DNA from 3 places in the Planococcus alkaliphilus genome. Region 1 is predicted to be linked to each of the others. Evidence: riboswitches for the same ligand, from Rfam matches in the RefSeq annotation. Region 1 holds a riboswitch; each other region holds the start of a gene.

Region 1 (7,624 bases):
TTATAGTGTTTTATTTCCCCTCTTTATCGATTGGATAAACGCAGTAGCAAGAATGAAACATTTTTAATATAAGGGTAATTTCGCTTGGCTCATAACTAGACGGCGAACAATCACTGCCCCAAGAATAGCTCCGGATAGGCTGGAGACGAGAAATGGCGGCATGAAGAACAGCGCTGCCGCTTCTGTGCCCATCAATAATTTGGCGTAAGGAACTGCAATGAGTGCGGCGAGAATGCCGGTGCCGACCACTTCCCCGAGTGCCGCCGCCCAAACTTTGCCGAATTTCATATAAAGCAACCCGGCAAGCAACGCACCGATCATGCCACCTGGAAAAGCAAGCAGCGAGCCGGTGCCTGTCATAACCCGGACGATTGCTGTCAGGAAAGCCACTAATACTGCAGCGGCAGGTCCGAAAATAACTGCCGTGATCACGTTCACTGCATGTTGGATCGGATAGGCGCGTGCAATGCCGGCTGGGAAAGAAACAAATGCAGAACCTGCCACGCTTATTGCCGAAAGCATGGCAAGGATGACCAATTTTCTCGTTTTCATTTATGGGCACCTTCCATCGCTGAATCTCTTAAGGCTGATACTTCTGCTGCAATATCAGCGGCATGTGAAATAGCGGTGATGACCGCAACTCCCAAAGCCCCTGCCTTCCAAACGGCGGCAGCATTTTCAGAACTGATTCCGCCAATCCCGACAATCGGCAGGTTCGGATAAGCTTCCTTAACCGTTTGGATGCCTGCCACTCCAGCTGGTGGTTTCGCATCAGCCTTTGTTGAAGTCGCAAATACAGGTCCCATGCCGACATAATCCGCTCCGCTTTCTACTGCCTGTTTTGCCTCCTCCAAGGAATGCACCGAAATGCCGAGCAGTTTGTCAGCACCCAAAATTTTGCGAACCGCTGCAGCTGGTGCGTCGTCCTGGCCGATATGGATGCCGTCTGCGCCAATTGTCCAGGCTAGCTCTATATCGTCATTGACAAGGAGAGGGGTTTGGTAGTGCTGGCACAACTCTTTACAGTCGAGCGCAAATTTCAGCAACTCCGCGCCCTTTAACGCATTGGGCCCTTTCTCACGCAACTGAAAATAATCGATGCCGGCTTTTAAAGCCTCTTCCAAAACTGCTAATGGATCTTTTCCTCCCGCATTCTCCGTTCCAAGAATAAAATAAACGACCGGTCCTTCACTGAATTTCGACATAATTCATTTCCCTTCTTTCGTTCATATATTTCCGGTAGGCGGCGTGATTGGTTGGCCCGTGCCCAGCTCCGATATTCAATTCACTGCTCAAAGCTGCATGGATAAATTGTTTAGCCGTGTAAACCGCGTCTTTAAGCGATTTTCCTTTTGCCAGTTCCGCAGTCAGCGCTGCTGAAAAGGTACAGCCGGTTCCATGTGTTTGCACTGTCGCAATCCGAGGCGACCGGAACAGCAGCTCTTCCCCGTCCTGATGAAGAAAGAAATCTTCTGCGACATATTCGTCCTTGCCATGGCCTCCTTTGATGATGACCGACTCGGAGCCATACGACAGAATCTTTTGCGCCGCCAGTTTCCGTGACTTGGAGTCAATGATGTCGATACCGCTCAAGACTTCCGCTTCGGGTATATTCGGCGTCACTACGGCAGCTATAGGCAGCAATTCCTTTTTCAGTGCAGCCCCTGCTTCTGCGCGCAATAAATTCGCTCCGCCTTTTGCAATCATGACCGGGTCGACGACCAGCTGCCGCCAATTGAAATGCCGAATCCACTTGGCCGTTTCTTCAATGATTTCTTCATTAAATAACATTCCGGTTTTCAATGCCGCTAGCTGAAAATCCTTTCCGACAGCCTGCAATTGAGTCCGAACGGCTTCTCTTGACATTGGGTAAATAGCGGCAACGCCTAGCGTATTCTGAGCGGTCACGGCCGTCAGAACAGAAGTCGAATAAACTCCGAGTTCCTGGAATGTTTTAATGTCCGCTTGAATTCCTGCGCCTCCTCCGGAATCCGATCCGGCAATGGTTAATACTTGTGGAATCATTTTTGCTGCAGCTCCTTTCCGGCGGGCAATTCGTTATCGCCTTTCCCAGTTCGGGACAATTGGTTCAGGAATTCGATTTGAAAACTGCCAGGCTCGGGAGCTGAGTGGCTTGCTCGTTCCCCTGCTTTCCCGTAAAAACGCAAGGCTTCTGCGGCAGCACTTAAAATATTATCCGGATAAACGGCTAGATAGGCAGCAACCACTGCACTTAGCAGGCAGCCAGATCCGGTAATCGCCGACATGAGCGGATGCCCAAAAGGAATTTCCACGATTTCTTTGCCATCCGTAAGAATATCAATTGAACCTGTTACGGCTACAACCAGACCGAGCCTGCCTGCAGCTTCGACTGCCAGCTGCTTCATATCCGCTTCACCGCTGCCGGCATCGACGCCTTTCCCTTGCCATTCGGTTCCGCAAATCGCGGCAAGCTCGCCTGCATTGCAGCGCAACACGGCAATATTCACTTCCGTTAAAATTCTTTTCGCCGCAGCTGCTCTGAAAGCTGTCGCTCCTACACCTACAGGATCCAGTACGACTGGGCGGCCCAATTGATTCGCTGTCTTTCCGGCAATGAGCATGCTTTCCAAAGTTTGTACGTTCAAGGTTCCAATATTGAGTGACACGGCTCCAGCAATTGCCGCAAGTTCAGCGGCTTCTTCCGGCGCTTCGCCCATGATCGGAGAAGCCCCAATGGCAAGCAATCCATTGGCCTGGAAGTTTGAAACGACGTGATTCGTAATGCAGTGGACAATCGGATTTTCAGCGCGCAATTTCTCACTCACTTTAAACACCCACCTTCGTGTATGGCTTTACCGTCCATGTCTGCATCGTCCAAGCTTGTTCCCAAAAATTCCATTCGTAATAGCTGCTTCTGCGGAAACGGTCCTTCAGTTCTTTGCGCCGTGTTTCGGTTAGTCCTTCTGCGAGAAGGTCCATCCGCTCGATCTGTTCGTTTACAAGTGCCGCAAATTCCTCTCCGCCATAAGTTTCGATCCAGCGGCTGTAGATTGGATGATCCGGCTTCGCTTCTTTAAGCCGGTCGCCGATTTCCTGATAAAGCCAGTAACAAGGAAGAATTGAAGCGAGGACGTCCGCCAAATCCCCTTCAGCCGAGCGGTACATATGCGATACATACGCGTAAGCATTCGGCGATGGTTCAAATTCATCCCAATCCTCTTCGGTCACTCCAAGAAGTTTCATGAATGATTCGTGCAAAGCCATTTCAGCCGCACAAGTATGCTCGGCATGAAATGCGAAGCGTTTGGTCGTTTCTAAATCTTTGGCTTTTACCGCACCGATTGCCTGTACTTTTGCAAAATGTGTTAAGTAATAGGCATCCTGCATAACGTAATAGCGAAAAATGTCTAAAGGCAGTGTCGCGTCTGCGATTCCTTTGACAAACGGATGTTCAAAACTTGCTTCCCATACTCCATTGCACTCCAACCGGACTTCTTCACAAAATTTCATTTCGCCATCTCCTTTTTTGCAAATAAAAACGCCACTCTCCAGTTAAGGAAAGCGGCGTGTGCGTATGCATTGAAAGATAGAGAAATAGCATGCTTCTCGCCACTTCCCTACGCTGGTATGATCCAGATCAGGTTCAAAGGGTCCGGGCTTATGCCCGTCTCAGCCGATATCCGGCTCCCCTAGTGGGTGTTTTATTTGGTTGTCGAAATCACTATAGCACAGATTCAACTTCTGCAAAAGATTTATCTGAGTTTTCAGCTTTGATGCGCATCCCATTCTCGGTATCAAAAAAGTGGGCATGCGACATATCAAAAGCCAGGCGAGCTGTATGGCCCGGCTCGATTGCGGTATCTGCCTCAACGCGCGCAATAAATTCCTGTTCAGCATAAGTGGCATAGAGAATGGTTTCTGCACCCGTCAATTCGGAAACGGTGATTGTCGCATCAAACTCACTGACCGGGAGTCCGGATAAATCTTCGCTGTTGACGTGGATATGTTCCGGCCGAATTCCCAGTGTCAGATGCTTGCCTTCATACCCGCGGCTATTCAGAACATCCAAGGTTTCCCGCGGGATGCTAATTGTCCGATCTCCCAACACAAATGCCCCTTTTTCCAATCGTCCATCAAAAAAGTTCATTGCCGGCGACCCGATGAAGCCTCCAACAAAACGGTTGGCTGGAAAATCGTAGACTTCTTTCGGGCTGCCGACTTGCTGGATATGGCCGTCCTTCATAATGACAATGCGCGTTGCCATCGTCATCGCTTCGGTCTGGTCATGCGTGACATAAATGGTCGTAGTTTTCAGCCGATGATGCAGCTTAGCAATTTCCGCCCGCATTTGGACGCGCAGTTTTGCATCCAAGTTTGAAAGAGGCTCGTCCATGAGGAAGACCTTGGCATCCCTGACAATTGCGCGCCCGAGCGCCACCCGCTGCCGCTGCCCGCCTGACAAAGCTTTCGGTTTTCTATCCAAGTATTCCCGCAAGCCAAGAATGTCCGCCGCATCTTCTACGCGCTTTCGGATATCCGCTTTCTTAAACTTACGCAATTTTAGTCCAAAAGCCATGTTTTCGAAGACCGTCATATGGGGATATAAAGCGTAGTTCTGAAAAACCATGGCAATATCCCGCTCTTTCGGCTGGACCTCATTCATCCGTTTTCCATCGATGAAGAATTCGCCTTCCGTTATCTCCTCGAGGCCAGCAATCATGCGCAAAGTCGTCGATTTCCCACAGCCCGAAGGACCAACGAAGACGATGAACTCCTCATTTTGGATTTCAAGATTAAAGTCTGTTACCGCTGTTGCGCCGTTGTCATAAGTTTTACCCAGATTTTTAATTGAAATCTCTGCCATTTTCAATTTCCCCATTTCTTTTTCTTAATTATATACAGTTTTCTGTTTATTACAAATACAACATAGAAAAGCAGAAGAACTTGTTATATACTTACCCACAAGAAGGAGCTTCTATGCTTCTTCAATTTGAAAGGAGGCTCGAGTATAAATAATTCTGTCGAGTACCCCTAATTACTTCGACAATCAAAGTAATTTCACGGTAAATAAAGCAGTATTTATAAACTTAAAGGAGTGAAACCGGATGAAAAACATGAAGATATTCATCATCGCGCTTGTTGGCCTTGCTTTAATGTTAAGTGGTTGCGCCGGCTTCAAGACCAGCAATAATGATGAAGAAGCGGTTAATGAAGACGGTAAAGTGGTTGTAGATTTTTGGACATTCTGGGGTTCTGAAATCCGCCGTCCGATTGTCGATAAAATCGTTGAAGATTTTAACGCATCCCAGGATGAGATCGAAGTCAAGCACACGTATAGCCCTTGGGGAGATATCTGGACGAAGGAATTAGCGGCGATTGCTGCCGGCAATCCTCCTGATGTTGTCATTAACGATATTAATGCCACAGCAATCCGCGGACAGGAACAACAAGCAATGAACTTATCGGAATTCTACGATAACAGTTTCTCAGAGAAATTCTACCCAGAACTTTGGAATGCTACACTTCACGAAGGCGATTCATACGGAATCCCTTTTAATACTGATACACGCGTCCTTTTCTATAATAAAGATGCCTTCGAAGAAGTGGGGCTGGATCCAGAAGATCCGCCGGAAACATGGGCTGAACTGGAAGAATATGCAGCGAAATTGGATATCAAAAACGGCAATAGCTACGACCGTCTCGGCTTTTACCCATTATGGGGAGTTGGCTACGATGTCTGGCTTTTGAACGCCAATGGCGAAAACTATTTCGGGCCGGATCATAATACCGAAACCGTCAATATCAATACGGAAAAGAATGTCGAAGTCCTGAACTGGCTAAAATCGTGGAAAGAGCGCATCGGTGAAGATGTTGTCAACTCCTTCCAAGCCCAAATCGATAGCCAGCAAGGAAACCCATTCTTCAGCGGCGACTTGGCAATGATTGTTCAACAGCCGACTTTTTATACGCAAATCCGCGATTATGCGAAAGATTTGAATTTCGGTGTTGTCCAGATGCCTGAATACGAGGAAGGAAACGGCCATACGAGCTGGGGCGGCGGATTTGTAGCTGAAATTCCCGAAGGCTCAAGCGATCCAGAAGCTGCATGGAAATTCATCGAATACTTGACTGGCGCCGAAGCGCAAGAATACTGGGCGGTTAAGAACTTCGATAACGTAGCGAACATTGAAGCAGCTGAGGCTGCTGCAGAATCCGATGAGCTGACAGAACAAGGCCAGATGGTTTATCAAATGGCCGTCGACAGCATGGAAGATACTTTGCTGACGCCGGCACCAGTAACAGCTCCTAGCTATTTCAACTACATTAATCCGCAGGTCGATGAGTTCTTCCTTGGATCAAAAACGGCTGAAGAGGCACTCGAAAAAGCCCAGACGGATGTAGAAAGCTTAATCGAAAAAAATCAATAAGTTAGGAGGAGGTCCTTTGGGAAAAAGAGGATTGTCCATGAGGCGCAAAGAAAGCATCTACGGTTACATTTTCATATTGCCGTTCATCATCGGTTTCATCGGTTTTACCGCTGGGCCATTGCTTTTTTCATTTGCGGGAAGTTTCACAGATTACAATATAACATCACAGATGGAATTCATCGGAGTTGAAAACTACCAAACGCTTATCGTGGAAGATGGTCTTTTTCGGACTTCTTTGTGGAATACGCTGTACTACGTCCTGCTTTCTGTCCCGTTGACGACATTAGGTGCCATCTTCCTTTCGGCCCTTTTAAATCAGGATGTACCGGGAATCCGTTTTTTCCGGACTTTATACTATTTGCCGGCAATTCTATCAGGCGTCGGAGTCTACCTTTTATGGATGCAATTGCTGGAACCCGGAACCGGGATGGTCAACCTGCTATTAGGCTGGGTCGGCATCGATGGGCCGAACTGGCTCTTTGACCCGGATTGGACTAAGCCATCTTTAATCCTGATGAAATTGTGGAGCGTCGGCGGTTCGATGCTCCTCTACCTTGCAAGCATGCAAGGCGTTTCCAAATCACTGTATGAAGCTGCTGAAATTGACGGCGCAAGCCGGTGGCGGCAATTCGTCCATATCACCATCCCTATGATTACGCCCGTCATTTTCTTCGACGTGGTGACCAGTTTAATCGGGGGCTTCCAAATTTTCCAGGAAGCTTACATTATGTCCGGGAATGGTGAAGGCGGTCCCGCCAATTCCCTCTTGTTCTACAATTTGTATATGTGGAACCAGGCATTCGAGAATTTCGATATGGGCTACGCCATGGCAATGTCGTGGATTCTATTCGTCATCGTATTCATTTTGACCGTCATCAACCTGAAACTTGCTCCCCGTTGGGTGCATTATGAAGGGGAGGACAAGTAAATGGACAAGCCGGAAGAAAAAACAGCTTATCTCGATGAACCGGAAAAACTTCAGACGATTTCAAAAACCGGATTTTTTGAACATCGCGGAAACCGCAATAATATGTGGCGCCTTTTCAATTTCGTTTTATTAGCAGCGGGAAGCCTGCTAATCTTGTCGCCGCTTTGGTGGATGTTTGCGACGTCTCTGAAGACGATGGCAGAAGTCATGTCCTATCCCCCTTCTTTCTTCCCAAAATCGTGGGAATGGGGGAATTACATCCGTACCTGGCAAGTAGCGCCTTTTA
Region 2 (7,624 bases), 1.2 Mb from region 1:
ACGCGGACTCGGTGTAGCGGACATGGCGCACGCCATCTTGAATGGAGAGAAACACCGTGCTAGCGGACAGCTTGCGCAGCATGTGCTTGAAGCGATGCACGGTTTCCTGATTTCTTCGCGGGAAGTCGTTTATTACCGAATGGAGAGCAGTTGTGAGAAACCTGAAGCTTTATCCGTTAATGGCCAAGTATTTAACCAAGCAACTTCTTAAAGAAGGCAAATTGATGATTATTGGCTTCCGCTAAAAAGCTGTTCTTCATGAATGGTTCTGGAATTCTTAATCTTTTAAAATGCTGTTTGGTAGATTTAACACAAAAGGAGTTGTCCCAAAAGTAAATGGGGACAACTCCTTTTTATTTCCCTTAGATCGACCAATTGATTAACATCCCCGCATGTGTCAATCCCCCGCCGAAACCATATAACAACAAGTTATCACCCGCCTTGATCTTTCCTTCCTGCACCCCTTTGTCCAGTGATAGCGGAATGGATGCCGCAGACGTGTTTCCAAAATACTCCAAACTGTAAATGGTCCGTTCAAGCGGCAAATCATTTCTGCTGCAGATGGACTCAATGATCCGGAGGTTGGCACTGTGCGGGACAAACCAATCCACCTTCTCTTTTTCAAAATCGGCTTTATCCATCAAGGCCTTCATTCCTTTCGGTACGGTGTTGACTGCCCATTTATAGACTTCGCGTCCATTTTGCGTGACAAATCCATTGACCGCTAATTCGTTGCCGAACATTTGCGTTGAAAGATCTGTACAGTAGAGGTTATGGGCTAATTGTCCATCCGTACCGGAATGTGAAGCGATGAAGCTCGGCAAACTTTCGTCGTATTCAACAAGAACCGCTCCCCCACCGTCTCCAAACAAAATACAAGTGGAACGGTCGCTGTAGTCCAGAATTTTAGAGAAGGTTTCTGCACCAATAACCAAAATCTTTTTGTTCATGCCGGCTGTTATTAAACCGTTCGCGACCTGCATTCCATAGGTGAATCCGGAGCATGCTGCATTCAAATCAATGGCACCCGTATTCAGGATGCCAAGCTTCGCCTGCACCAAGGCAGATACGCTCGGCGTCTTAAAGTCCGGTGTCATCGTACAAACAATGATCATGTCGACATCCTCCAGCGTTTTATCAAAACGCTCCCTTAAATTTTCAGCAGCTTTTATGCAGATGTCACTTGTGAATTCACGTTCATCCGCGATTCGGCGTTCTTTAATGCCCGTCCGTTGGACGATCCATTCATCATTGGTATCAATCATTTCTTCCAAGTCATGGTTAGTCAATATTTTTTCAGGCACATAGGAACCGATGGCTGTAATTCTGGCTTTAGAAATAATCAATAATCTCATCCCTTCAAGTTGCTTACGCCTAATTCTATCATCAACTATTAGTAATAGGTACTAATTTTACTGAATAAAAAACGCCTAAGATGAATTTGATAAGTTTTCAACTTAGGCTCGACTCTAATTGATTAATATTTTCATGCAGGAATCCCGTATGCTTATTTATTAGCCTAAAGGATTTTCTCCGTACTTTGCCCATAACTTCGGAAACTTGCGGCTCAAGGTTGCTTCGTCATCTTCATCCCAGTCAAACTCGATTTCCGGAGTCGGACCTTCATCTCCCGCTAAGGAATTGTATATATTGAGAAATTCTTCTTGCTCAAGCCCAGTCTTTTCTTCAAAGGCGATCGTCGCACACGACAGTAAATCTTCGAATTCAGGCACCTCTTCTTCATCTAAATAAGGCATGATGCTTTCTGGATCCGCTATTGCTTGTTCATAAACTTCTTTCCCAGCGAACACGAGCCATGCCCGAAAATAATCGAAGGAATCGTCTGAACATCCGCCCATGATGATGTAAGCTGCAGCCCACAAATCGGACGTATACGATTTTTGATAAACACGGTTAAATTGAATATCAAAATGGACGATTTCATTGATGGATTTTCTCGCTAGCTGTTCAATGAGCCACTCGAGCTGTTCTTCCATGAAATCGCCTTTTTGATGAGCGGCATCGATTAACTGCCAGAACCCTGCCTCAGTCATCTGCCTGGCTTGGCCAATATTCTCTTCCTGTTCCCTGTAGCCTTTTTTCAGCTTTGACTGAATCAGTTTATTCGCTTCTAGCAGGCAATGTTCTTCTGAAGAAAACTCTTTCGTATTGATGGAGCCTTGCGTTCCGATTTTTCCGTAAGAGACGATAAACATATTTCCCTGCACTTTGATCTTCCAAAACTTGTTTGAATAAGCGGTGATGCAGACGAGTGATTTTTCCATGGAATTCTCCTATCGTTCCTTATATAATCTGAATGATATTAACCCATATTATCATGTTTTGTCAGAAGGCCATCGTGCTAAAATAAAAAAATCCGCCAAGAATTGGCGGATTTGAACTTATTTCTTTTAATTTAATTTCGTCCCATTAAAATCCAGTTTCCAAATACTCGACAAATTCCGCCTCGGATGACGCTTCTGCATAATCCATGGCTGACATCCCATCCGGGCCCTCAAGCTCCGGATCAGCGCCATAATCTAAAAGCAATAAAGCCGTATCGTATTCACCATAATAGACGGCATTCCCGATGGCGGTGTCATAATCATCCATGGAATTAACGTTTGCTCCATTTTCAATTAAGTATGCAGCCATTTCGTTATCACCATTAAAAACTGCATACATTAAAGCGGAACTTCCATCAGCATCGACTGCATGAATATCTTCTCCATTAGCTACAGCTTCTTCAGCACCTGCTAAATCGCCCTCAGCTGCGGCAACAATCAATGGCGTCTGCCCATCAATCGAAAAATCCTCCTCAGCATAAAGCGCATCGTCAAACCCATTTAGAAATTGGGAGTAGACGAGTGTTCCACCGGCAAAAAGCGCAATGCTAATGAAATAAACAGCTGTTATGCCCACAAAAATCAGTGTTGCCCCAATGGCAATTCTTCCCGTATTCTGTGTGTAGATAGGGGCATCGTTTCCTTCAAACTGCTGGATTGCCTGAATGCGTTTTGGCAGGAGCGGATGGGACGAAAGCACTTCGCTGAGCCAGACGATGCCGTTCGATTCGGATGAAATCTGTTCGCGGTAAGCTTCTTCATTGACTTCGCTATACATTTTCTTGCCGATGCCGAGAAGCGTCAATGCGCGTTTTGCAGCCGCAGCGTTTTGGATCGTGAAAGCTGCATGGCGGTCGCAAGTGTATTCGCATGAACGGCTGTAGGCCTGGCTCAAGAAAGGAATAAACCCTGCCGGCACAATCAAAAGATTCTTCCAGACATGGCGTCGTTTCACATGTGCCAGTTCGTGGGCGATGATGAAGTCGAGTTCTTCTTGGCCCTGCTCACATGCCAGTTCAAACACTTCTGAATATAAGACGACCATGTCGCGGCCGAAAAAACGGGTCGCAAAGGCGTTCAATGCACCCTCCGACTGAATGACAAAAACTTCTGGAACTTTTTTGAGTTCCATTTCTTTTGAAAGAATTTGCACTCGTTCGTAGACATCCGGAAATTGGCGTTCGTGGATCCGCACGCCGTTTCCGCGTATGGATCCTAACATCATGGCGTTGGCAAAAAGCATAAAAGCAAAAATGATAAGGGCGATGGCAATGCCGACGACAGAAATGATGGCGAATACATAAATGATGATACTGAAAATCAAGCTAGTGATGAAATAGATGGTTTCTCTGTTCGACTGAATTGCAGATTTGTCCAATGATCCTCTTCCCTTCAATATGGAATAACTTACATATAATAGCACATGGAGTCAGAAAGAAATACTTGAATTCAAAGTATTTGAATCCTGCCTTATGTTATTTAGGTGCTTTACTTCCTTATCCATATCCGCTACACTGAACTCAACCGGGCAAACCCGGCCCACAAAAACCGCATACCGTTTACTGCACTAGGGGTGCCCATTATGGCTGAGATGCAAGCGCAAGCTTCAATCCCTTATAACTCGATCAGGTTAGGACCTGCGTGAGGAAGTGCGGCGCATTTCTGAAATGATTCCTTTTGAAATTATTTGTAGATTATGGCTGCATCTTCGCGGATGCGGCTTTTTTTGTGCACATTTTTAGGAGGAATTCAATATGGAACCATTGCAATGCGGCACTAGCCCGATTGTCGGATTTCGCTTTTCGCTTCATCCGATGACCGGCGATTTCATTAAAATCATCAAAGGGGCACTGAATGAAACAGACACTTCGAATGTCTGGATGCATACAGACGACGTCTCTACGGTGATTCGCGGAAAACAGAATCATGTCTTCAACGTCGCAAAAGCACTAGCTTTGCATGCGGCAAAAACCGGTGAACATGTCGCGCTTTCGGGCACTTTTTCCATCGGCTGCCCCGGCGACTCGGCGGGAGATGTGTATTTGGAAAAATCGGATGAATTGTTGAACACAGATACCACCAAGCAATATGTCTCTTCTCAATTTGCGCTATATCCAATGAACAACCCGGATTATATGGCGGTTATTTACCGTGAAGTGGACCGTGCAAAAGAACAAGGTGTCTTTAATGATTCGATGCATTACGCAAGCGGCATTCATGGCGATATTCATGAGGTCTTTGCCTTTTATGAAGAAGCATTTACAAATGCCCGTTCAGAAGAGCATCGCCATCTCGTCATGACGGTATCGATGAGCATCAATAGCCCATCACACGGAGGCAAATAAAATGCTGACATCGTGGAAATTAAAAGAAGTCGTGTTAATGTCTTTATTTGCGGTTGTCTTCGGCATCGTTTATTTGGTATTTGTCCACGTTTCGAACATTTGGGCGGCTGTAATCGGTCCGCTCGCCTATGAATGGATGTTCGGGATCTGGTTTATCGTTTCGATCATTTGCATGAACATCATCCGAAAACCAGGAGCCGCGGTGTTATCGGAATCGATGGCTGCAGCGATTGAAGTGCTGCTTGGGAACGCGGTCGGCCCCCGCCTCCTATTGTCTGGCATTGTACAAGGCCTAGGCGCAGAAGCGGCTTTTGCCATAACTGGCTACAAGCATTTCAATGTTGCTGTGCTGATGCTTGCCGGCGCCGGTTCCGCCGTCTTCAGTTTTGTATACGGCTATTTCATTTCAGGCTATGCAGCACTCGACCCTTCTTTTGTCGCTTTGATGTTTACCTTGCGTGTGCTCAGCGGCATGATTATTGCTGGGATCGGCGGGAAATTCATTTCGGATGGCCTGCTTGCGACGGGTTCGCTTCGCGGCTACGCCATTTCTCGTTCGAAGAAAAGTGATGCCCGTGCATGAAGCCGTTTTTTCACTTAGACAGATTGGCTTCCGTTTTCCAGACGACGAACAGCCGACCTTGTCTGCTATTTCCTTTGATATCCATAACGGAGAACGCGTTGTCATTTCAGGGCCAAGCGGCTGCGGGAAAAGTACGCTTCTTTACCTCTTGAATCGCTTATACCCGCTTAATTGCGATGGAGAGCTCACAGGCAGCATCCGGCTTTTCGGGAAAGATGCTGAGTCGTATGCGCCGGGTGAAATCAACCGCCGGGTCGCGACCGTCTTCCAGGATCCCGATTCCCAGTTTTGCATGCCGACGGTTGAAGAAGAACTGGCTTTTACTCTGGAGAATTTGCATGTTCCCCGTGAGAAAATGAACGCAAAAATCACAGCAGTTTTAGAGCTGACTGGTTTGTCAGCCTTACGCCATGAAGTGATTCAATCCCTATCAGGCGGTATGAAGCAGCGGATTGCAGCTGCTTGTGCGTTGGTCATGGAACCTGAAGTGCTGTTATTGGACGAACCGATCTCGCATTTGGATCCTGTAACTGCGAAAGAGTTTATCCACTGGCTAGACCATTTGCAGCAAGACTTGAATTTGACAATTGTTGCCGTAGAGCACCGGCTCGACTTATGGGATTCTTTTTTCAGCCGGGAAATCCAATTGGATCCCTCTGGCTGTTTTATCAGCGACAAAATAGCCAGTGTCCGTTCTCCAGTTTCATTGCCTGAACGGATTTCGTCAATGGGTTCAGAAACCGTTCTAAAGGCTGAAGGAATTGCAGTAAAGGCCAATGGGAAAGAACTCTTGTCCGGTCTATCATTTACTGCCCATAAAGGTGAAATCATGGTCGTTGCCGGGCCAAATGGCAGTGGGAAATCTTCGTTATTAAAGGCATTATGCGGAATATACCCGCTTAATGCCGGGAGCATCCAATCACCTGGAGTCGGATTTGTGCCGCAGTCTCCTGAGTATTTATTCTTAGAAAAAACCGTAGCGAAAGAACTGGCGTTTTCTGGCATTTCAACTCCAGACGAATTGGAAGATTTGATGGACCGGCTGCGCTTGAAGGAAATCCAATACGACCATCCGTTTTCAGTCAGTCATGGCCAAAAACGCCGGGTCGCAACTGGTGCGATGCTTGCCGACCGGCGCACGGTTGTTTTGATGGATGAACCGACTTCAGGCCAGGACGCAGCTGCGCTTCTAGAGTTGCATCGACTGATTGCTGAACGGTCAGACGAAGGCGCCACGTTCTTAATCGTCACGCACGATATGGAATTTGCAGCAAGTCTCGCCGATTCCCTCCTGCTGTTAAAAGACGGGAAAATGACCGGAAAATACCCTACCCATGAAGTTTGGAAAAATACGGATTTGCTCGCTGAACACCATTTGCTTCCGCCGAAAGGAGTTGTACAGTTTGCAAAATCTTTTGCATGACATGAACCCTTCGCTGAAATTTGTTCTGGTGACCCTTTCGATGTTCGCCATCGCTTTTTTCTTCAACCCATGGACTCCGTTCTTTTTCTGGATCGGCGTTCTGCTTATGCAAGTTTTCATGAGCAAAGTGAACTGGAAAACCTGGTCTTTGTTTATGCTCCCTTTTGCTTTAGGTGCATTCGGCTATTTATGGACGGCCATCGTTTTTGCTGCTGATACAAGCGGCGAAGTCATCTGGTCATACTTAGGATTTCAAGTGACTGCTGATCAATTGGAAACTGCGCTGTCGCTCGCTTTTCGTGTGATGGCCTTCTCTACTTTATCGCTGATGTTTGCTTTTACGACCGATCCTGTGAAATTCATCATGAGTTTGATGCAGCAGATGAAGCTGTCGCCCAAACTTGCGTATGGCGTTCTGGTTGGCTATCAATTCCTTCCGGTAATGAAAAATGAATTCACCCAAATCCAGCAAGCTCATCGACTCCGCGGTGCTGAAGTCGAAAAAAATGCCTTGCGTCGTTTGCTTGGCATGCGGAAAGTCTTGATTCCGATGCTTGCCGGAGCTGTCCGCAATGCAGAGCGTTCCGCTTTCGCGATGGAAGCCCGTGGATTTACAGGCGAAGCAAGATCAGAATATTTCCAGGTGATTAAACTCCAAAAAGTGGATGCAGCTATGACGGCTATTTTTATTCTTCTGCTCATTATCAGTTGCTCTGCCGGGTTTTGGTTTTAATTCTGTTGAGGGCTTCTTTATTGAAGCTCTCTTTTTCTTGTTGCGGGTTTTGTTTTTAAATAAAATCCTTATGTAGTTTATTACAAGTGATTTTGGAAAGCCATTTTTCGAATAGAATTGGAAAACTTTGATGACTCTTTGCTATTTGTTGTTTATTTAGTTGAATTCCTTATGTAATTTTCTACATTTGCACTC
Region 3 (7,624 bases), 290 kb from region 1:
CATCCAATCCCCTCTTCATACCATTCAAAGCTATTTATCCCTTCTCCAACAGAGCGGAAGCGGAGAAGAAGAGAAGAAGAAATATGCAGAAATTATCCAGGAAGAAACGACGCATTTGTCCCTGTTGACCAATCAATTGCTTACGTTGGCATCTTTTGATAAAGAAGTGCAGGAGCTCACTGAAGTGATTTCCATCGACCAGCAAGTGCGGGACATCCTGTCCCATCTTCGCTATGCATTTGATGAAAAAGAGCTTGGAATTTCAGCCCAATTGGCATCTGTAAAGGTGAAGGGAAATGCCGTCCTTCTTCAAACAGTCTGGGAGAATTTATTGACCAATGCAATCAAATACAGCGAGCCGGGCGGCGCTATTGAAATCCGTTTAAGTTCTGCTCTCGAGGAGATGACGCTGGAAATTCGGGATGAAGGGATCGGCATGACCGCGGACGAAGCGACCCTTGCATTTGATCGCTTTTACCGGGCAGATCAGGCTCGGGTGCGTTCACTGAAAGGATCGGGTTTGGGATTGGCCATCGTAAAGGAGATTGTCGAATTGCACGAAGGCACAATTGAAATTAAAAGCATACCGAAAACGGGGACGACCGTACAGGTAAAACTCCCTCTTTTGTAATACGTCAGTTACTGTCTGTTCAGTTTTCTTTACAACATTCTGGATACAAACAAAAGTGGAACAGTAAGCAGAAGCCAACCGCGCGAAAATAATGTGCTGTTGGCTTTTTTGTCTTTCATTTGTTTTATTTTCACTGGTCAACTGCCCCATCACGAATTCCTTTGCGAAATGTAACACCACGTTCATCTTCCGTTCATCTAAGCCCTTTAAACTGAGGTTAATAAAGAAATTGGAGGCTTACAGATGAACATGGCATGGAAAGAAATTAAAAAAAGCAAAGTGAAATTTATGATTCTGGGCTCAATCGTATTTCTCGTCAGTTTTTTGACGTTCATTATTTCGGGTCTTGCGAACGGGTTGTCCCAGGACAATGCCGCATTAATCAAAGATTTGCCGGATGGCCAATTCTATATGGATAAAGACGCGGAAGAAACGTATAATCTGTCGCTGATTGACCCTAATACCCAAGAAGCGGTCTTGAAGGAACAAGAAGGGGCTGCTGCGCTGTCCATTCAAATGGGATTCTTGAATGACGAAGCAGACAAACAGCGCAGTGTCGCGTTTGTCACTTCAACGGACTCGGAGTTGTTTGAAAACGTCCAAGCAGGTGAAATTATCCTGGACCGTTCTTTGGAAGATGAAGGATTAAAAGTCGGAGATACGCTGACCAACAATCAATTCAGCGGCGAATTTACTGTGAAGGGATTTGTCGATCAGCAAAAGTACAGCCATGCTCCAGTCGCTTTCATCAATATGGAGAACTACAAAGAGATGTACCGGGTAAATGAAATGCAATTGATATTTATTCCAGATGGAGACGAAACCCCAGTCATCGATGGGCTGCAATCGTTTTCGAACAGTGAGTTCCTCAATACGATTCCCAGTTATAGTGCAGAACAGCTATCCCTCAACATGATCGTCTGGTTTCTCGTTGTGATCAGTGGATTGTTATTCGCCATATTCTTCTACATGATGAATGTGCAAAAAATCGGATTGTATGGAATTCTGAAAGCAATCGGCGTGAAGACAAGTACGTTATTTAAAATGATGTGGACGCAGATGTTCTTTATCACCGTCATTGCACTGGCGTTGTCGATTGCGCTCAGCCAAAGTTTCAACTTTATCGCACCGGACGGCATGCCGTTCAGCTTAACCGCAGTGACCACGGTCCAATTGTCCATCGTATTCCTCGTCATCGGTTTTGTCGGCGCTACCCTGTCAGGCATCCAGATCAAAAAAGTCGAACCGCTGCAAGCGATTCAACAAGGAGAGGTGTAATATGACCATTTTCACGATCAATGAACTCAGAAAAACGTTTACAACCGGAGAAGTCTCAGAAGAAATATTAAAAGGGATTAACCTGACGCTGCAGCAAGGTGAAATTACCGCACTTGTCGGTGCTTCCGGATCCGGCAAAAGCACGTTGCTGACAATCGCCGCTGGGCTCCAGCCGGCTTCAGACGGAAAAATCCTGTTCAATGGACAGAATATGACGGATATGAACCAGGAGCAAATTCGAAGAATCAGGGCTCGTGACTTTGGCTTTGTCTTTCAGTCAGCGCACCTCGTCCCTTTTCTTACTGTAGAAGAACAGCTGGCTCTGATGCTCGAAGTAGCGGAAACGACGTTAAAAAAAGGGCAGCAACAAAAGGAAATTGCCGATATCCTGAAACTGATCGGCATGGAACATCGGAAATCGGCGTACCCCGCGTCTTTATCAGGCGGTGAACGACAACGGGTAGCGATTGCCCGGGCCATCATCCACAAGCCTCAGATGCTTTTTGCGGACGAACCGACGGCTAGCCTGGATTCAAAACGGTCAAAGGATGTCATGGAACTGATCCGCAATTTGACGAAAACGTTGAACATCACCACGTTGATGGTAACGCATGACGAGGAGATGCTGGCGTATGCCGACAGCGTCATTACAATGAAAGATGGTTTGGCCGAGTGACGTGTACGCTATTCTTTTTGTTTCCCGCTTAAGCAGTTGCAACAGTATAATACGAGAACCAAAAATTAGAAACTAATCTATCTCGAACCAATAAAATAGATTGACTTTTCCAATTAGCATTTGATAAGTTAAGTTGTATAAATAAGAATCTATGACGAGAAAGAGTAAGAGAAGATGACTGTTCCTCAGAGAGTCGGCGCCTGGTGGAAGCCGATGGACAGATCTTATCCGAAAATCATCTCCGAGATGCAAAGCTGAAATAGTAAGATTTGCCGGATTTCCTCCGTTATCGGGAAGATGTATGATTGTACGTCGACTAAGCGCCGGAATGTTTCTTTTGTATGGAACTTGCGGAATATGGGTGGTATCGCGAGCTAAACTCGTCCCTTTTTTAAGGGACGGGTTTTTTTATACAAAAAATTGAGTATGGCGGTAAAAAAATAGCAGTCACAGTTGTTTTGAGGCTGTAACAGCTAGAAATATGCAACTAAAATTCAGGAGGAATTATGATGAATCGAACCAATGTCGTATTTGCAGGATTTATGCTTTTTTCTTTATTTTTCGGGGCTAGAAATCTGATCTTCCCCCCTCTTCTCGGTTTGGAATCCGGAAGCAGCTTTGGACCAGCGATTACCGGTTTCCTTTTCACAGGTGTTCTATTGCCATTTATGGCCATTATGGCTGTTGCTTTGTCCGATGTTGGCTCTTCCTGCTTCTGTGAACTTGACGCCAGGTATAGTTTTTATAAAAGCCTGAACTCCCCATAAACATCCACCTGCTAAATAGATTACTTCCATTTATCGACGTTAAGCGATGATTGTTGATTTTCCCATAAATCGAAAGAGACTAGCCTATTCCTTAAAAGAAGTTTATCTTCGACTAGAGTTTTTAATTCCTCTGAAGATGGATAAATTCGATGCCAACATGAGTCCTGCCGCTGATATCTGCTAACTGCTCTGGCTCTGGCTCTTGCCTTCCTGTAGAGATAATATGCAACTTTTTAATTTCCATGTATTTTTTCCTTAACTCCCTCCCTAGTGCATAAAAAATACCCGGCAAGTAAAAAAAACCACTCCAGCGATGGAGTGGTTTTGATCATATTTTAGGAATAGATAAAATACATAGCAACCACTTCCCTACGCTAGTTTCAACTAGATCAGGTTCAAAGGGTCCGGATTGCTCCATCTCAGTCTTAAAAAGACTCCCCTAGTGTTTTTATATTCAATTCTCAGAATATCTAAAGTAAGGGTATCATTTCTCGTGAAATATATCCAGTTCATTCTGATTATTGTTAATTAAATACTATTAATCGTAAATGGATACTTATACGAACAAGAAGAAAAGAACTTCTTATATGGCCCCTTTTCTTCCAAGAACTGATGGCATGTATACTGCGTATCAGTCTAAACTTCTTTAATTATTCCTTTTAATAGAACACTTTATGTACTCCACCTCCCCTATTGCATTAGCACATTTGGCCTGATATTACTTCATCATCTTCTCATAATTATCAACAGAGGTTCTTATAAAATTTTATTGAAAAAATAACAGGACTCAATGGATTTATTTTTGAAAAAGCAATTTTGCGAAACCCTTTTGCATATGCTCCGATTCACGTGAGAAAATCTTGCATCCCACGAATTTAATTTGTTAGTTAAATGAGTGTATGACTAGCGTTGCCTAAACTGTGTCGGAGAATTCATCCTCCCCACTAATTCCTTCATCAAGCTTAAATATGTTTCCAGTTTTTCAATTTGATTTTTCTATTCTTCTCATTCAGTTCTTATCTCGTCTCTATATTATGAGAATTATGATCCAGTGGTTTGTATACCAAGAGAAGAATGTAAAAATGCAACCCATGGGCATCTATTGCCTTATTATCCTTAACCATCATAAAAATTTCCATACTTATAAGGGAACTAATAAAGACAAGGCTCCTACTCATTTGGATAGAGTTTGCCTGGAACTACTTCCTTTTTTGTCGGAATTGTAATAGCTTTAGTTGAAGTGACCATTTTGATTGGCTAAAAGAAGGAGGAGTTATTTCATGAGCAGCAGATTATTAGAAAGTATAGAACCTAAAGAAGTTTTTCGGTACTTCGAAGACTTGACCAGAATCCCGCGTTGTTCTGGAAAAGAAGAAAATGTGGTAGCTTACTTGATCGGTTTTGCCGAGCAACACGGATTTGATTGGTGGAAGGACGAAAAACTGAACATCGTCATTAAAAAACCTGCCACAAAAGGATACGAATCAAGACCAACTATCATCTTGCAAGCTCATACAGATATGGTGTGCGAAAAGGATAAAGAGACTGTGCACGATTTTGACACCGACCCGATAAAAATCGAAATCGAGGAAGACCGAATTATCGCAAAAGAAACAACGCTGGGCGCAGACGATGGAATAGGAGTTGCACTGGCATTGGCCCTCTTGGCCGATAAAGATGCAGAGCATCCGAATGTGGAATTAATATGCACTAGTGATGAAGAAAGGGGACTCGTCGGCGCCGAACACTTTGACATGGCAAAGATGGAAGGCGATGTGCTGATTAACTTGGATGCCAACGAGGAAGGGAAATTTGTTGTTGGCTGTGCAGGAGGCCCAGTCGTCAGAATTGAGGTCCCGTTAGAGAGAACAACCATTGTTCCAAACGGAATGACAGTATTGAATATAAGCATCCGCGGGTTGACAGGTGGTCATTCCGGAGAGGACATACACCGAGGACGGGTCAATTCCAACAAGCTGATGGCGAGAACCTTGGTGTCACTCAGCCATGAAGTAAACTACATGCTTGGAGACATAAGCGGCGGCATTCATTATAATGCAATCCCGCGGGAAACAGAAGCGGTAATTTTCGTGAATGCTCAAGAGAAACAAAAAGTAATTGAGACAGTTCTGTCCTACCGAACAACCTATAAAAACGAATATAGGGTGACAGAACCCGATATGGAAATCACAGTTCAAGAATGCCTGGACGGCCCGGACAATTTTCTATCTGATTTATCTAAGAAAAGACTTTTAGACTTTCTTTATCTCAGTCACAGCGGAATTGTCCGAATGGATGCGGAAATCGCTGGTGCTGTTGAGAGTTCGGTCAACTTGGGCACAATTCATTTAGAGAATGAGACTGCGGTCATCCAGATGATGACAAGAAGTTCTTTGGAAAGTGCTTACAAAGAGATTTACAATCAGATTGCCTATTTGACTGAGTGTGTGGGCGGGACAGTCCATATAATGGCGGATTGTCCGGAATGGGAATACAACCCATCTTCAGAGGTGAAAAAAGTCTTTCACAAGGTCTACCAGGAAATGTTCGGCAAAGCACCTGAATTCTTCATTTTGCATGCCGGTCTTGAATGTGGTGTGTTTGCTAAAAAAACAAACCGCCCGATGGATATGATTGCAGCTGGACCGACATCCAAAAATTTACATATGCCAGGGGAAAACCTCTCTATTTCTTCCGTCCAAAATTTCTGGAGATTCTTTAAAGAAGTTGTTAAGCATATATAAATGAATGACCCGACAACTTATTCATAGCTATAGAATGCTAAAAAGCAGCCTTCATGGCTGCTTTTCGTGTCTTTTTAGACGGAGACAGCGCTGCTTTATTCTTATTAGCAGCGATTTTATCAGTCTTGCTGAACCGGTCCTCTTCATGATGTTCGCATTTGTCCTATCTTCTAGCTTACTGGGGTTTCTACTTTTACATCTGTCGGCAAACTCAGGCCACTTAAAAAAGAGGGGATTTCATGGGCCTACCCCTTACAGAGATGGTCTATTTCTTTTCAAAATTGTACCTGCCCCATTGTTACAGAAGACTCAAGGTTTGGGATATGCTCTACCCTCAATCAGCGAAGCCCTGCCCACTGCTCCTAATCTTTCTACGCACTAACAATATATACGTTTAAATTTTTTTGCAAACCACTTGTCTTAAGGAATCCATTGTAATCCATAATAATAAAATTGTTCAAAAGTGGAGGTTTATTTATTAATAACAAACTAAAAGGATTCATGTAGTTGTTTAAGCAGGAGAGAACCTGCTCTTTGAGCAGCATAACTTTTTCTGTCCCTTCGAAGCAAGGGGCTTCCGATAATTGCTCATATGTTAACTAAAAATAAATATCGTAAAAATTTCATTTATTTCTTGAACCTTACGTAGGGTAATGTTTTATAGTAAAACTAGCTTACTTTTGCAAAGGGGGGAATCGTTATGCAAAATCTCATTGTTAAGGCATTAATTAATGAAGAACAGATTCGTCTATATTTTATTGATAATACCCAGCTGCTTCAAAATATCTTTGCTTTAAACCAGGAACTTCCTAGACCTCTTAAACTGATGTTGGGCAAAACGGTATCCGCGATGAGCATACTCTCTGGTACGCTCAAAGGGAACCAGCGAATGAGCCTCCAGATAACGTTGAGCAACTCTCACCATAAAATTTTTGCGGAAGCAGAAGCAAATGGAAATGTCAGAGGATACCTGAATGAGGAACTTTTGAGATCCTCTGAAATAGAAGAAAAGTCGATGCAAGACTTGATTGGACCTTCTGGGATGATCCGTGTCATAAAGGGTTCTGAGATGAATCAATTCACCAGCATTACCGATATGCCAAATCAAAATATCACGGATGATATCGCCAACTATTTTATCCAGAGTGATCAGACGCCGACCTATCTTTATTCCGACATTCAGTTGGATAATGGAGCTTCCCTTCTTTCCAGCCATGCACTATATGCACAACTACTTCCCGGTGCACCACCACAACTGCTTTCAGAAGTGAAAATGATTATAAAAGCAAATCCGGATATTTTCAGTAAACTAAACGCTGAAAAAGCGAGTGACAGCGAAGAAGCGTTAACCCAGTTGTTTGGAGATGCAAAAATCATCGGCCATAGCTCCTGTCAATTTTTCTGCGGGTGCAGTAAAGAAATGTTCTATGGCATGCTTTATTCATTGAGTGAAGAGGAAATCAAACGGAGCATTGAACGAAAGGAAGACATTGAAGCTTTTTGCCATATTTGCGGGAAAACCTACACG

Evidence for each region. A riboswitch is a leader RNA that binds a small molecule or an ion and turns the genes downstream of it on or off. The one in region 1 is predicted to bind thiamine pyrophosphate.
Region 2: another riboswitch for thiamine pyrophosphate. It lies ahead of AC2EXB_RS10850 (YkoF family thiamine/hydroxymethylpyrimidine-binding protein); the one in region 1 lies ahead of tenA (thiaminase II).
Region 3: another riboswitch for thiamine pyrophosphate. It lies ahead of AC2EXB_RS18520 (peptide-methionine (S)-S-oxide reductase); the one in region 1 lies ahead of tenA (thiaminase II).

Annotation. Positions count from the first base shown of each region.
Region 1 is NZ_CM168060.1:3,255,033-3,262,656, forward strand. It holds gene thiW (energy coupling factor transporter S component ThiW) at 64-552, opposite strand; gene thiE (thiamine phosphate synthase) at 549-1,205, opposite strand; gene thiD (bifunctional hydroxymethylpyrimidine kinase/phosphomethylpyrimidine kinase) at 1,189-2,025, opposite strand; gene thiM (hydroxyethylthiazole kinase) at 2,022-2,807, opposite strand; gene tenA (thiaminase II) at 2,809-3,492, opposite strand; TPP riboswitch at 3,580-3,683, opposite strand; gene AC2EXB_RS16975 (ABC transporter ATP-binding protein) at 3,704-4,846, opposite strand; gene AC2EXB_RS16980 (ABC transporter substrate-binding protein) at 5,088-6,410, shown strand; gene AC2EXB_RS16985 (carbohydrate ABC transporter permease) at 6,427-7,338, shown strand; gene AC2EXB_RS16990 (carbohydrate ABC transporter permease) at 7,339-7,624, shown strand, end outside.
Region 2 is NZ_CM168060.1:2,015,558-2,023,181, forward strand. It holds gene AC2EXB_RS10830 (Gfo/Idh/MocA family protein) at 1-211, shown strand, start outside; gene AC2EXB_RS10835 (beta-ketoacyl-ACP synthase 3) at 363-1,346, opposite strand; gene AC2EXB_RS10840 (DUF4240 domain-containing protein) at 1,515-2,285, opposite strand; gene AC2EXB_RS10845 (M48 family metallopeptidase) at 2,431-3,723, opposite strand; TPP riboswitch at 3,905-4,010, shown strand; gene AC2EXB_RS10850 (YkoF family thiamine/hydroxymethylpyrimidine-binding protein) at 4,100-4,690, shown strand; gene AC2EXB_RS10855 (ECF transporter S component) at 4,692-5,273, shown strand; gene AC2EXB_RS10860 (ABC transporter ATP-binding protein) at 5,260-6,696, shown strand; gene AC2EXB_RS10865 (energy-coupling factor transporter transmembrane component T family protein) at 6,677-7,429, shown strand.
Region 3 is NZ_CM168060.1:3,542,545-3,550,168, forward strand. It holds gene AC2EXB_RS18500 (sensor histidine kinase) at 1-631, shown strand, start outside; gene AC2EXB_RS18505 (ABC transporter permease) at 875-1,909, shown strand; gene AC2EXB_RS18510 (ABC transporter ATP-binding protein) at 1,911-2,585, shown strand; T-box leader at 2,728-2,976, shown strand; partial or broken gene AC2EXB_RS18515 (branched-chain amino acid transport system II carrier protein) at 3,128-3,226, shown strand; partial or broken gene AC2EXB_RS18520 (peptide-methionine (S)-S-oxide reductase) at 3,257-3,382, opposite strand; TPP riboswitch at 3,702-3,803, opposite strand; gene pepD (beta-Ala-His dipeptidase) at 4,633-6,096, shown strand; gene AC2EXB_RS18530 (Hsp33 family molecular chaperone HslO) at 6,797-7,624, shown strand, end outside.